3 regions of the Klebsiella sp. B345 genome follow, and region 3 is predicted to be linked to each of the others. Evidence: predicted binding sites of a transcription regulator. Region 3 holds the regulator's gene; each other region holds the start of a gene.
What was found. The regulator LexA, encoded in region 3, represses DNA repair genes until DNA is damaged. The targets are predictions, from matches to a motif close to TNCTGTATGTACATACAGNA.

Region 1: a site for LexA is predicted at 1,440-1,459, ahead of dinG (ATP-dependent DNA helicase DinG). Genes of this name have one in related genera too.
Region 2: a site for LexA is predicted at 1,245-1,264, ahead of ACMYSO_RS05090 (YebG family protein). Genes of this name have one in related genera too.

Annotation. Positions count from the first base shown of each region.
Region 1 covers NZ_CP180443.1:4,597,779-4,601,055, forward strand. Annotated here, with positions in the region: gene rhlE (ATP-dependent RNA helicase RhlE) at 1-1,245, shown strand, start outside; gene dinG (ATP-dependent DNA helicase DinG) at 1,473-3,277, shown strand, end outside.
Region 2 covers NZ_CP180443.1:1,085,246-1,088,522, forward strand. Annotated here, with positions in the region: gene ACMYSO_RS05085 (tellurite resistance TerB family protein) at 70-762, opposite strand; gene ACMYSO_RS05090 (YebG family protein) at 861-1,229, opposite strand; gene purT (formate-dependent phosphoribosylglycinamide formyltransferase) at 1,365-2,543, shown strand; gene ACMYSO_RS05100 (bifunctional 4-hydroxy-2-oxoglutarate aldolase/2-dehydro-3-deoxy-phosphogluconate aldolase) at 2,605-3,246, opposite strand.
Region 3 covers NZ_CP180443.1:3,285,353-3,288,629, reverse strand. Annotated here, with positions in the region: gene ACMYSO_RS15450 (CsbD family protein) at 29-238, opposite strand; gene dinF (MATE family efflux transporter DinF) at 375-1,691, opposite strand; gene lexA (transcriptional repressor LexA) at 1,760-2,368, opposite strand; gene ACMYSO_RS15435 (diacylglycerol kinase) at 2,507-2,875, opposite strand; gene plsB (glycerol-3-phosphate 1-O-acyltransferase PlsB) at 3,005-3,277, shown strand, end outside.

The DNA.
Region 1 (3,277 bases), 1.3 Mb from region 3:
ACGGCGGGCTTTACGCTGCCGCTGCTGCAGCATCTGATCCAGAAAGAGCCGCATGCTAAAGGCCGTCGCCCGGTGCGTGCGCTGATCCTCACGCCAACCCGTGAGCTGGCTGCCCAGATCGGCGAAAACGTACGCGACTACAGCAAGTACCTGAACATCCGTTCGCTGGTGGTCTTCGGCGGCGTGAGCATTAACCCGCAGATGATGAAACTGCGCAGCGGCGTTGATGTGCTGGTGGCGACTCCTGGGCGTTTGCTGGATCTTGAGCACCAGAATGCTGTCAGCCTCGATAAGGTTGAAGTGCTGGTACTGGACGAAGCCGACCGCATGCTGGACATGGGCTTTATCCACGATATTCGTCGCGTACTGGCGAAGCTGCCGGCCAAACGGCAGAACCTGCTGTTCTCCGCCACCTTCTCTGACGATATTAAGGCTCTGGCGGAAAAGCTGCTGCATAACCCGCTGGAGATCGAAGTGGCTCGCCGTAACACCGCTTCCGAGCAGGTGACGCAGCACGTGCATTTCGTTGATAAGAAGCGCAAGCGGGAACTGCTGTCACAGATGATCGGCGAAGGTAACTGGCAGCAAGTGCTGGTCTTCACCCGCACCAAGCACGGCGCCAACCATCTGGCCGAGCAACTGAATAAAGACGGCATTCGCAGCGCAGCCATTCATGGTAACAAGAGCCAGGGCGCCCGTACCCGTGCCTTAGCCGACTTTAAATCCGGCAGCATTCGCGTGCTGGTGGCTACCGATATCGCCGCGCGCGGTCTGGATATCGAAGAGCTGCCGCACGTGGTGAACTACGAGCTGCCAAACGTACCGGAAGACTATGTTCACCGTATCGGTCGTACCGGTCGTGCTGCCGCCACCGGCGAAGCGCTGTCGCTGGTCTGCGTCGACGAGCATAAGCTGCTGCATGACATCGAACGTCTGCTGAAAAAAGAGATCCCCCGTATCGCGGTTGCGGGCTATGCGCCGGATCCGTCGATCAAAGCCGAGCCGATTCAGAACGGTCGCCAGCAACGTGGCGGCGGTGGTCGTGGTCAGGGCCAGGGCCGCGGTGGTCAGGGCCAGGGGCGTAGCGCTCAGGGTCAGGGCCGCAGCCAGCAGTCTGCTCCACGTCGTCAGGATGGCGAGGCGCCGAAAGCCGGGGCTAAGCCTTCTCGTCGTATCGGTGATGCGAAGCCGACCGGCGAGCAGCAGCGTCGCCGTCGTCCGCGTAAACCCGCGGCGGCTGAGTAACGGCACCTCCCGCAGTTTACTTCATCGGGTCGTTGCCTGGTGAAGTAAACGTCCCCTGGATGGTGGCAATTACGCCGTCATCCAGGGCGTTTTCCTGCTTGCCCTGCGACTCGCGCTCGGGCGTTGTCAAATCCCGAGCCTCATTCCACATTACGCAGAAAGAAATTCCTCCCGGCAGGCAAAAAGTGTCACAATAGTGGCTGTTTATACAGTATTCAGGTTTTCTCATGGCTTTGACCACTGCGCTAAAAACGCAAATCGCCGCCTGGTATAAGGCGCTTCAGGAACAGATTCCGGACTTTATTCCCCGTCCACCGCAGCGGCAGATGATTGCTGATGTGGCGAAAACGCTCACCGGGGAAGAAGGGCGACACCTGGCAATTGAAGCCCCCACCGGCGTCGGGAAAACCCTGTCTTATCTGATCCCCGGGATTGCTATCGCACGCGAGGAGCAGAAAACGCTGGTGGTGAGTACCGCCAACGTGGCGCTGCAGGATCAGATTTACAGCAAAGATCTGCCGCTACTGCGCAAAATCATCCCCGACCTGCGTTTTACCGCCGCTTTTGGGCGCGGTCGCTACGTGTGTCCGCGTAACCTGACTGCGCTGGCCAGCACCGAGCCCACGCAGCAGGACCTGCTGGCGTTTCTGGATGACGACCTGACGCCGAAGAATCAGGCCGAGCAGGTGCTGTGCGCTACGCTGAAAAGCGATCTCGACAGCTACCGGTGGGACGGCCTGCGCGATCATACCGATAAACCCGTCGACGATGCGCTGTGGAGCCGTCTGAGCACTGATAAAGCCAGCTGCCTGAACCGCAACTGTCACTACTATCGCGAATGTCCATTTTTCGTCGCCCGGCGTGAAATCCAGGAGGCGGAAGTGGTGGTGGCTAACCATGCGCTGGTGATGGCGGCGATGGAGAGCGAAGCGGTGCTGCCGGAACCGAAAAACCTGCTGCTGGTGCTTGATGAAGGCCATCATCTCCCGGACGTCGCCCGCGATGCGCTGGAGATGAGCGCCGAGATGACGGCCCCTTGGTACCGGCTGCAGCTGGACCTGTTCAGCAAGCTGGTGGCGACCTGCATGGAGCAGTTCCGCCCTAAAACCACGCCGCCGCTGGCGAACCCCGAGCGTCTGACCAGCCACTGTGAAGAGCTGTATGAGCTGATCGCCTCGCTGAATAACATTCTTTCTCTGTATCTGCCCGCCGCTCAGGAAGCCGAGCATCGCTTCCCGATGGGCGAGCTGCCGCAGGAGGTGATGGACATTTGCCAGCGGCTGGCAAAACTCACCGAAATGCTGCGCGGGCTGGCAGAGCTGTTCCTTAACGATCTTGGTGAGAAAACCGGCAGCCACGATGTGGTCCGTCTGCACCGGGTACTGCTGCAGATGAACCGCGCGCTGGGGATGTTCGAAAGCCAGAGCAAGCTGTGGCGGCTGGCATCGCTGGCCCAATCTTCCGGTGCGCCGGTGACAAAATGGGTCACGCGCGATATGCGTGACGGGCAGGCGCATATCTGGTTCCACTGCGTCGGCATTCGCGTCAGCGATCAGCTCGAAAGATTGTTGTGGCGCAGCGTGCCGCATATTGTCGTCACCTCCGCGACGCTGCGCTCGTTGAACAGTTTTTCACGTCTGCAGGAGATGAGCGGGCTGAAGGAGAAAGCGGGCGACCGTTTTGTGGCGCTGGATTCCCCCTTCAACCACGTCGAGCAGGGCAAAATCATTATCCCGCAGATGCACTACGAGCCGCTGATCGATACCGAAGAGCAGCATATCGCCGAAATGGCGGCCTATTTCCGTGAGCAGGTCGAGAGTAAAAAACATCTCGGGATGCTGGTGCTGTTTGCCAGCGGCCGGGCGATGCAACGTTTTCTGGAGCACGTCACCGACCTGCGTTTACTCCTGTTGGTACAGGGCGATAAACCGCGTTACCGGCTGGTGGAACTGCACCGCAAGCGGGTTGAAGGTGGCGAACGCAGCGTGCTGGTGGGGCTTCAGTCCTTTGCCGAAGGGCTGGATCTTAAAGG
Region 2 (3,277 bases), 2.2 Mb from region 3:
GCAACTTGAAGTATGACGGGTATATAAGGGTGGCAAAAGTGGCCCACGATGCAAGCAAAACCTGTTTATTTAGGTGGAAAGCGCCTGTTTTTGCGCCTGGATGTCCTGTTCGATCTCACTCCGCACTTCCGCCGGCAGGCGTAACGCCTCTCCGAGGGCATTGAGGTAGCTGCGTTCCATAAAATGATCGATATCGATCACCGCGCAGCTGATGTAGTACACCTCCAGCGCTTCTTGTTCGCTGCTGATCCCTTGAGCCAGGCGCTGCGGGTCGAGCGGTTGCGCCAGCGCGCGATCGATCAATACCCGCCCCTGCACATCAATATTGGCCGCTCGCAGCTGCTCTTCGATGTTGGCCCGCTCGTGGTCATCGATGTGGCCATCGCTTTTCGCCGCGAACACCAGCGCCAGAATCAGCCGCTCGCTGCGGGCATCAAGCCCGGTAGAGGGAGGAACCGATGGTGCAGGTACAACCGATGGCGCAGCTGACGTTGCCGCTGGCGCTGGTGCGCTCTCGCGCAATTTCTGCTGATACTTATTCCACAGCACGCTTCCAGCCACCGCCCCCCCGCCGACCAGCAGCGCGCTGGTGCCATACTTAGCCAGCAGCTTGCGCGATGATTTACTGGCTACCAGCAAACCGGCCAGGCCGCCCAGCGCACCGGGCAGGAGGAAACTTTTCCCCTCCTGTCGTTCACCTGAGGAGGCAGATTGTCCCTGCTGACCCAGCAGAGACTGGAGTTGATTAAGCCAGTTAGACATGATTTCCCTCGTTGCATAGTAAGCGAAACCATCAGCCTAAACGACGAGATGTCAGGAAATGTGATGAGCAGATAAAGATGCGCAAATTCAGGCCGCCATCACGCGGCCTTCACCTTGCGGGTTTTCCCTGTTGTCGCCGCGGCGACCTGCGGTTCGTCCTGTTCATCCGTCGCGACTTCTGCGGTGTCAGCCTGAGGCTCGTGCCCTGCTGTTTCTTCGTCTGATTCTGCTTCCGGCGCTTTTCCTGTCCTCAGGATGTGATGCAGGGTCTCTTTGCGTTCTGCCAACCACAGCGCCATTTCATCACGCTGTGCTTCTTCAAGCGTCAGCGGGCACGCTACCAGCCAGTCGTTAAGGACTTCGGCAAGATCGAGCATTTTGTCGTAAGCATCGGCCTCTTTTTTGCTGGTAAACGACATTTTTTCCTCACCTTCGCGGATCACCACATATTTAATTTCAACCGCCATTGTGCAGCCTCTTTATACTGTATTTTTATACAGCATATCAAATTTTCACCCTCGACTCAACTGACAGCCATAAAGACAGACGCAAACGTTTTCGTTTATACTACGGCGCATGTTTTTTTACTGTGGAAATGAGTCATGACGTTATTAGGCACAGCCCTGCGCCCGGCAGCAACGCGGGTCATGTTGTTAGGTTCCGGCGAGCTCGGCAAAGAAGTGGCCATCGAGTGTCAACGGCTGGGTATTGAGACGATCGCCGTGGACCGCTATCCCGACGCACCGGCGATGCAGGTGGCACACCGTTCACATGTGGTCAACATGCTGCACGGCGATGCCCTGCGGGCGCTGATTGCAGAAGAAAAACCGGACTTCATCGTGCCGGAAATCGAAGCCATTGCCACCGATACGCTGGTTGAACTGGAGCAAGCCGGGCAAAAAGTCGTCCCCACCGCTCGCGCGGCAAAGCTGACCATGAACCGTGAAGGGATCCGCCGTCTGGCCGCAGAAGAGCTGCAACTACCGACCTCCTCCTACCGCTTCGCCGATAGCGAAAGCGCCTTTCGCGATGCGGTGGACGAGATTGGCCTTCCCTGCATTGTGAAACCGGTCATGAGTTCCTCCGGTAAAGGCCAGAGCTTTATTCGCCGCGCCGAACAGTTGGCTGATGCCTGGCAGTATGCGCAGCAAGGCGGCCGCGCCGGTGCCGGTCGGGTTATCGTTGAAGGGGTAGTGAATTTCGACTTTGAAATCACCCTGCTGACCGTCAGCGCCGTGGATGGGGTTCATTTTTGCGCGCCGGTCGGCCATCGTCAGGAAGATGGCGACTATCGCGAATCCTGGCAGCCGCAGCAGATGAGCGAACTGGCGCTGGCCCGCGCCCAGGAGATTGCCAGCAAGGTGGTACTGGCGCTCGGCGGTTATGGCCTGTTTGGCGTCGAGCTGTTTGTCTGCGGCGATGAGGTGATCTTCAGCGAAGTCTCCCCGCGTCCGCACGATACCGGCATGGTCACCCTGATCTCGCAAGATCTCTCCGAGTTTGCCCTGCACGTCCGGGCGTTTCTCGGTCTGCCGATCGGCGCCATTCGTCAGTACGGCCCGGCGGCCTCGGCGGTCATTCTGCCACAGCTGACCAGCCAGGACGTCACCTTTAGTAATATTCAGGCGGCGGTGGGTGCAGGCCTGCAGCTGCGCCTGTTTGGCAAGCCGGAAATCGACGGCTCCCGTCGACTCGGCGTCACGCTGGCGGTCGCTGACAACGTTGAAGAAGCGGTGGCGCGGGCAAAAACCGCCGCAACCTCCGTCGTGGTTCAGGGATAAAAAAACCCGGTAGCACGAGTGCTACCGGGTGAGTACTTTACGATAAATCAGGGCGTGAAAATTACTTCGCGCCTTCTACCGCTTCGCGAGCAATGCTGGTGATACGGTCATAATCGCCACTTTCCAGCGCATCTGCCGGTACCAGCCAGGAACCACCGATGCACAGCACGCTGTTCAGCGCCAGGTAGTCACGGTAGTTCGCCGGAGAGATCCCGCCAGTCGGGCAGAAACGGATATGAGCGAATGGACCGCCGATAGCCTGCAGCGCTTTCACGCCACCGTTGGCTTCCGCCGGGAAGAATTTGAACTCTTTCAGGCCATACTGCATCCCCAGCATCAGCTCAGAAACGGTGCTGATGCCCGGGATCAGTGGGATGGTGCCTTCTTCCGTTGCCGCTTTCAGCAGGGACTCGGTCAGGCCCGGGCTGATAGCAAACTGCGCGCCCGCGTCGGTAACCGCTTTCAGCTGCTCGACGTTGGTAACGGTACCTGCGCCAACAATCGCGTCCGGCACTTCTTTGGCAATCGCACGGATAGCCTCAAGCGCACATTCGGTACGCAGCGTCACTTCCAGTACACGTACGCCGCCTGCAACCAGCGCTTTTGCCATCGGCACAGCGTGTTCCAGCTTTTTCACCACGATTACCGGTACAACCGGGCCGGTGGTGAGGATTGCTTCAGCAGTTGTTTTCCAGTTTTTCATCAGATTTTCTCTCGCCAGATCTACAATTCGA
Region 3 (3,277 bases):
CAAAGGGTCAGAACACTGATGTGCTCCGCTACCAGCGGTGGTCGTTTTTACGTTCCCACTCAGACACTTCTTTCTCGGCCTGATCTTTGGCAAATCCGTAACGTTCCTGGATTTTACCCACCAGCTGGTCACGCTTACCCTCAATGACCGTCATGTCATCATCGGTAAGCTTACCCCATTGTTCTTTCGCTTTACCTTTCAACTGTTTCCAGTTACCGCCGATTTCGTCTTTGTTCATCATTCAGTCCTCATCGTTCGGTGGGTTAACAGCCCGCTGCGTGCCGGACATAACGTTAACTATAGTTAAGAATTCTGGGTTTAATTTATTATTCGGAATCTTTAACCATTCACACGATAAAAACCGCGACAAACCATTATGAAAACCAGGTGCCGTGCTGCCAGTGTCGCCGCCAGATCAGCGCCAGCGACAGGCCGCGCAGCGCAAGGAAGACCGCCAGCGCCAGCCACAGTCCGTGGTTACCGAGAACCGGTAGCGTCAACAGCGTCAGCGCAAACCCAGCCGCCGCCACCGCCATGCTGTTACGCATCTCGGCTCCCCGCGTTGCACCGATAAACATGCCATCCAGCAAATAGCACCACACGCCAATTACCGGCAGAACCACCTGCCAGATCAGATAGCGGTCGGCCAGCTGCTGCAGTGAGGGGATCGAGGTTAACAGCGCGATAATGTACGGCCCCGCCACGGCGTAGATCGCCGCAAATATCAGCGCCACCATCCCCGACTGACGGCAGGCTGCCCGCCAGACCTCAAGCAGCTGACTGCCATCGCGCGCGCCATAGGCCTGCCCGGAATGGGCTTCGACGGCGTAGGCAAAGCCATCCAGCGCATAGGCGGTGAAGGTCAGCATCGTCATCAGGAGGGCATTAACGGCGACGATATCGCCCCCGAGACGGGCCCCGAAAACGGTCACCGCCCCGAAGCACAGCTGCAGCAGTAGGGAGCGCAGCATAATATCGCGGTTTAATGCCAGCAGTCGCCGCACATCCCCACGCCAGGCATTCTTCAGCATGCTGAATGACACACCACGCAGCACCAGCACGTGCCTTGCCATCAATAGCCCGATGATAAAGGTGACGTATTCAGCGGTCACCGTCGCCAGCGCAGCCCCCTGTACGTTCATGTGCAGGCCCATCACCAACCAAAGGTCGAGGACAATATTCAAGAGGTTGCCGACCACCAGCAGGATCACCGGTGCGCGGGCATACTGCACGCCCAGCAGCCAGCCAAGCAGCACCAGATTTGCCAGCGAGGCCGGCGCGCTCAGCCAGCGAATATCCAGGAAGCGTTGCGCCTGTTCCAGTACCGCCTCATTGCCGCCAACGATATGCAACGCCAGGTCAATCAGCGGTGCCCGGAACAGGACAATCAGCAGACCGGCCCCTAAAGCCAGTCCCAGCGGCTGCACCAGCGCCCGCGCCAGACGGAGAGGGTCTTTTGCGCCAAAGGCCTGAGCCGTCAGACCGGTGGTGCTCATCCGCAGGAAAAGCAGCAGCATGAAAAGGAAACTGGTGGCCGTGGCACCCACCGCAACGCCGCCGAGATAAACCGGGCTGTCGAGGTGGCCGATAACGGCGGTATCAACCAGCCCCAGCAGCGGGACGGTGATATTGGAGAAAATCATGGGTAGCGCCAGGCGCCACAGGGCTTTATCAGCGGCGTGAAAGAGCATAGGAAAGAGCCTGACTAAGAGAAGACAGCGCAGCATCATCCATCAGACGATGCTGCGTGGTGAAGGTGTTACAGCCACTCTCCGTTGCGGATCACGCCAACGGCCAGCCCTTCGATAGTGAAATTTTGTTCGCGCAGATTCACCACGATCGGCGAAAATTCGCTGTTTTCTGGCAGGAGTTCGACGATGTTACCCTGCTTTTTAAGGCGTTTAACCGTCACTTCTTCGTCGATACGCGCTACGACAACCTGGCCGTTACGCACATCCTGTGTTTTATGCACAGCCAGCAGATCGCCGTCCAGGATACCGATGTCTTTCATCGACATACCGCTAACACGCAGCAGGAAATCAGCATTCGGCTTGAACATCGCCGGGTCCACCTGGAAATGGCCTTCGATATGCTGCTGAGCCAGCAGCGGCTCACCGGCGGCCACGCGGCCGATTAACGGCAGACCGGGTTCTTCTTCCGTCAGCAGACGAATACCGCGGGAGGCACCAGAGATAATCTCAATTGCGCCTTTACGCGCCAGCGCTTTCAGGTGCTCTTCCGCCGCGTTTGGAGAACGGAACCCCAAGCGCTGAGCAATTTCCGCACGCGTCGGCGGCATGCCCGTCTGGCTGATATGATCCCGAATGAGATCAAACACCTCTTGCTGCCTGGTCGTTAACGCTTTCATCCCGCCCCCTGGGTGTATATACAGTTATGCTGTGAGTATATACAGTTAACGGTGATTTTGGAATCAAATTTCACACAAAAATCAGGAGCTACCTTCCATTTTTTACACAGCTGCTCACCCATCACAGCTGACGGCGAATTAATGGTAATGCGCCCACAGCAAAAGCCCCCAGGTGATCAGCGCGATCGCGATGGCCAGCAGTACCGCCGCGGACCCCATATCTTTCGCACGCCCTGACAGTTCGTGGTGTTCCGGGCCAATACGGTCTACCACCGCCTCAATCGCGCTATTAATAATTTCGACTATCATCACTATCAGGACCGAGCCTATCAGCAGCACACGGGTGATAGCGTCAACGTCCAGCCAGCAGGCGATCGCCACGGCAATAATGGCGGCGACGCCTTCCTGACGAAAGGCGGCCTCATTTATCCATGCCGCACGGAACCCTTTCCAGGAATAACCTGCCGCTTTAATAATTCGGGTTAACCCAGTGGTATTATTGGCCATCAAAAGAACCTTTTTATGTAAATGACGTCAATGAGTGTACGCGTTTGCCGTGTGGCAACGGAAATTTTGCGCGCTTTCTGTTATTCTTGCCGCGCATTTGCATGATTAACCAGAGGCTTCACATCGTTTATGTCCGGCTGGCAACGAATTTACTATAAATTACTGAATTTACCATTACGGGTGCTGGTAAAAAGCAAGTCTATTCCCGCAGAACCTGCTCAGGAATTAGGGCTGGATACCTCGCGTCCTATTATGTATGTCCTGCCTTATAACTCGAAGGCAGACCTGCTGACGCTGCGCGCCCAGTGCCTCGAGCATGATTTACCAGACCCGCTCGAACCGCTGGAAATCGACGGCGCTCTGCTGCCGCGCTACGTCTTTATCCACGGCGGCCCGCGTGTT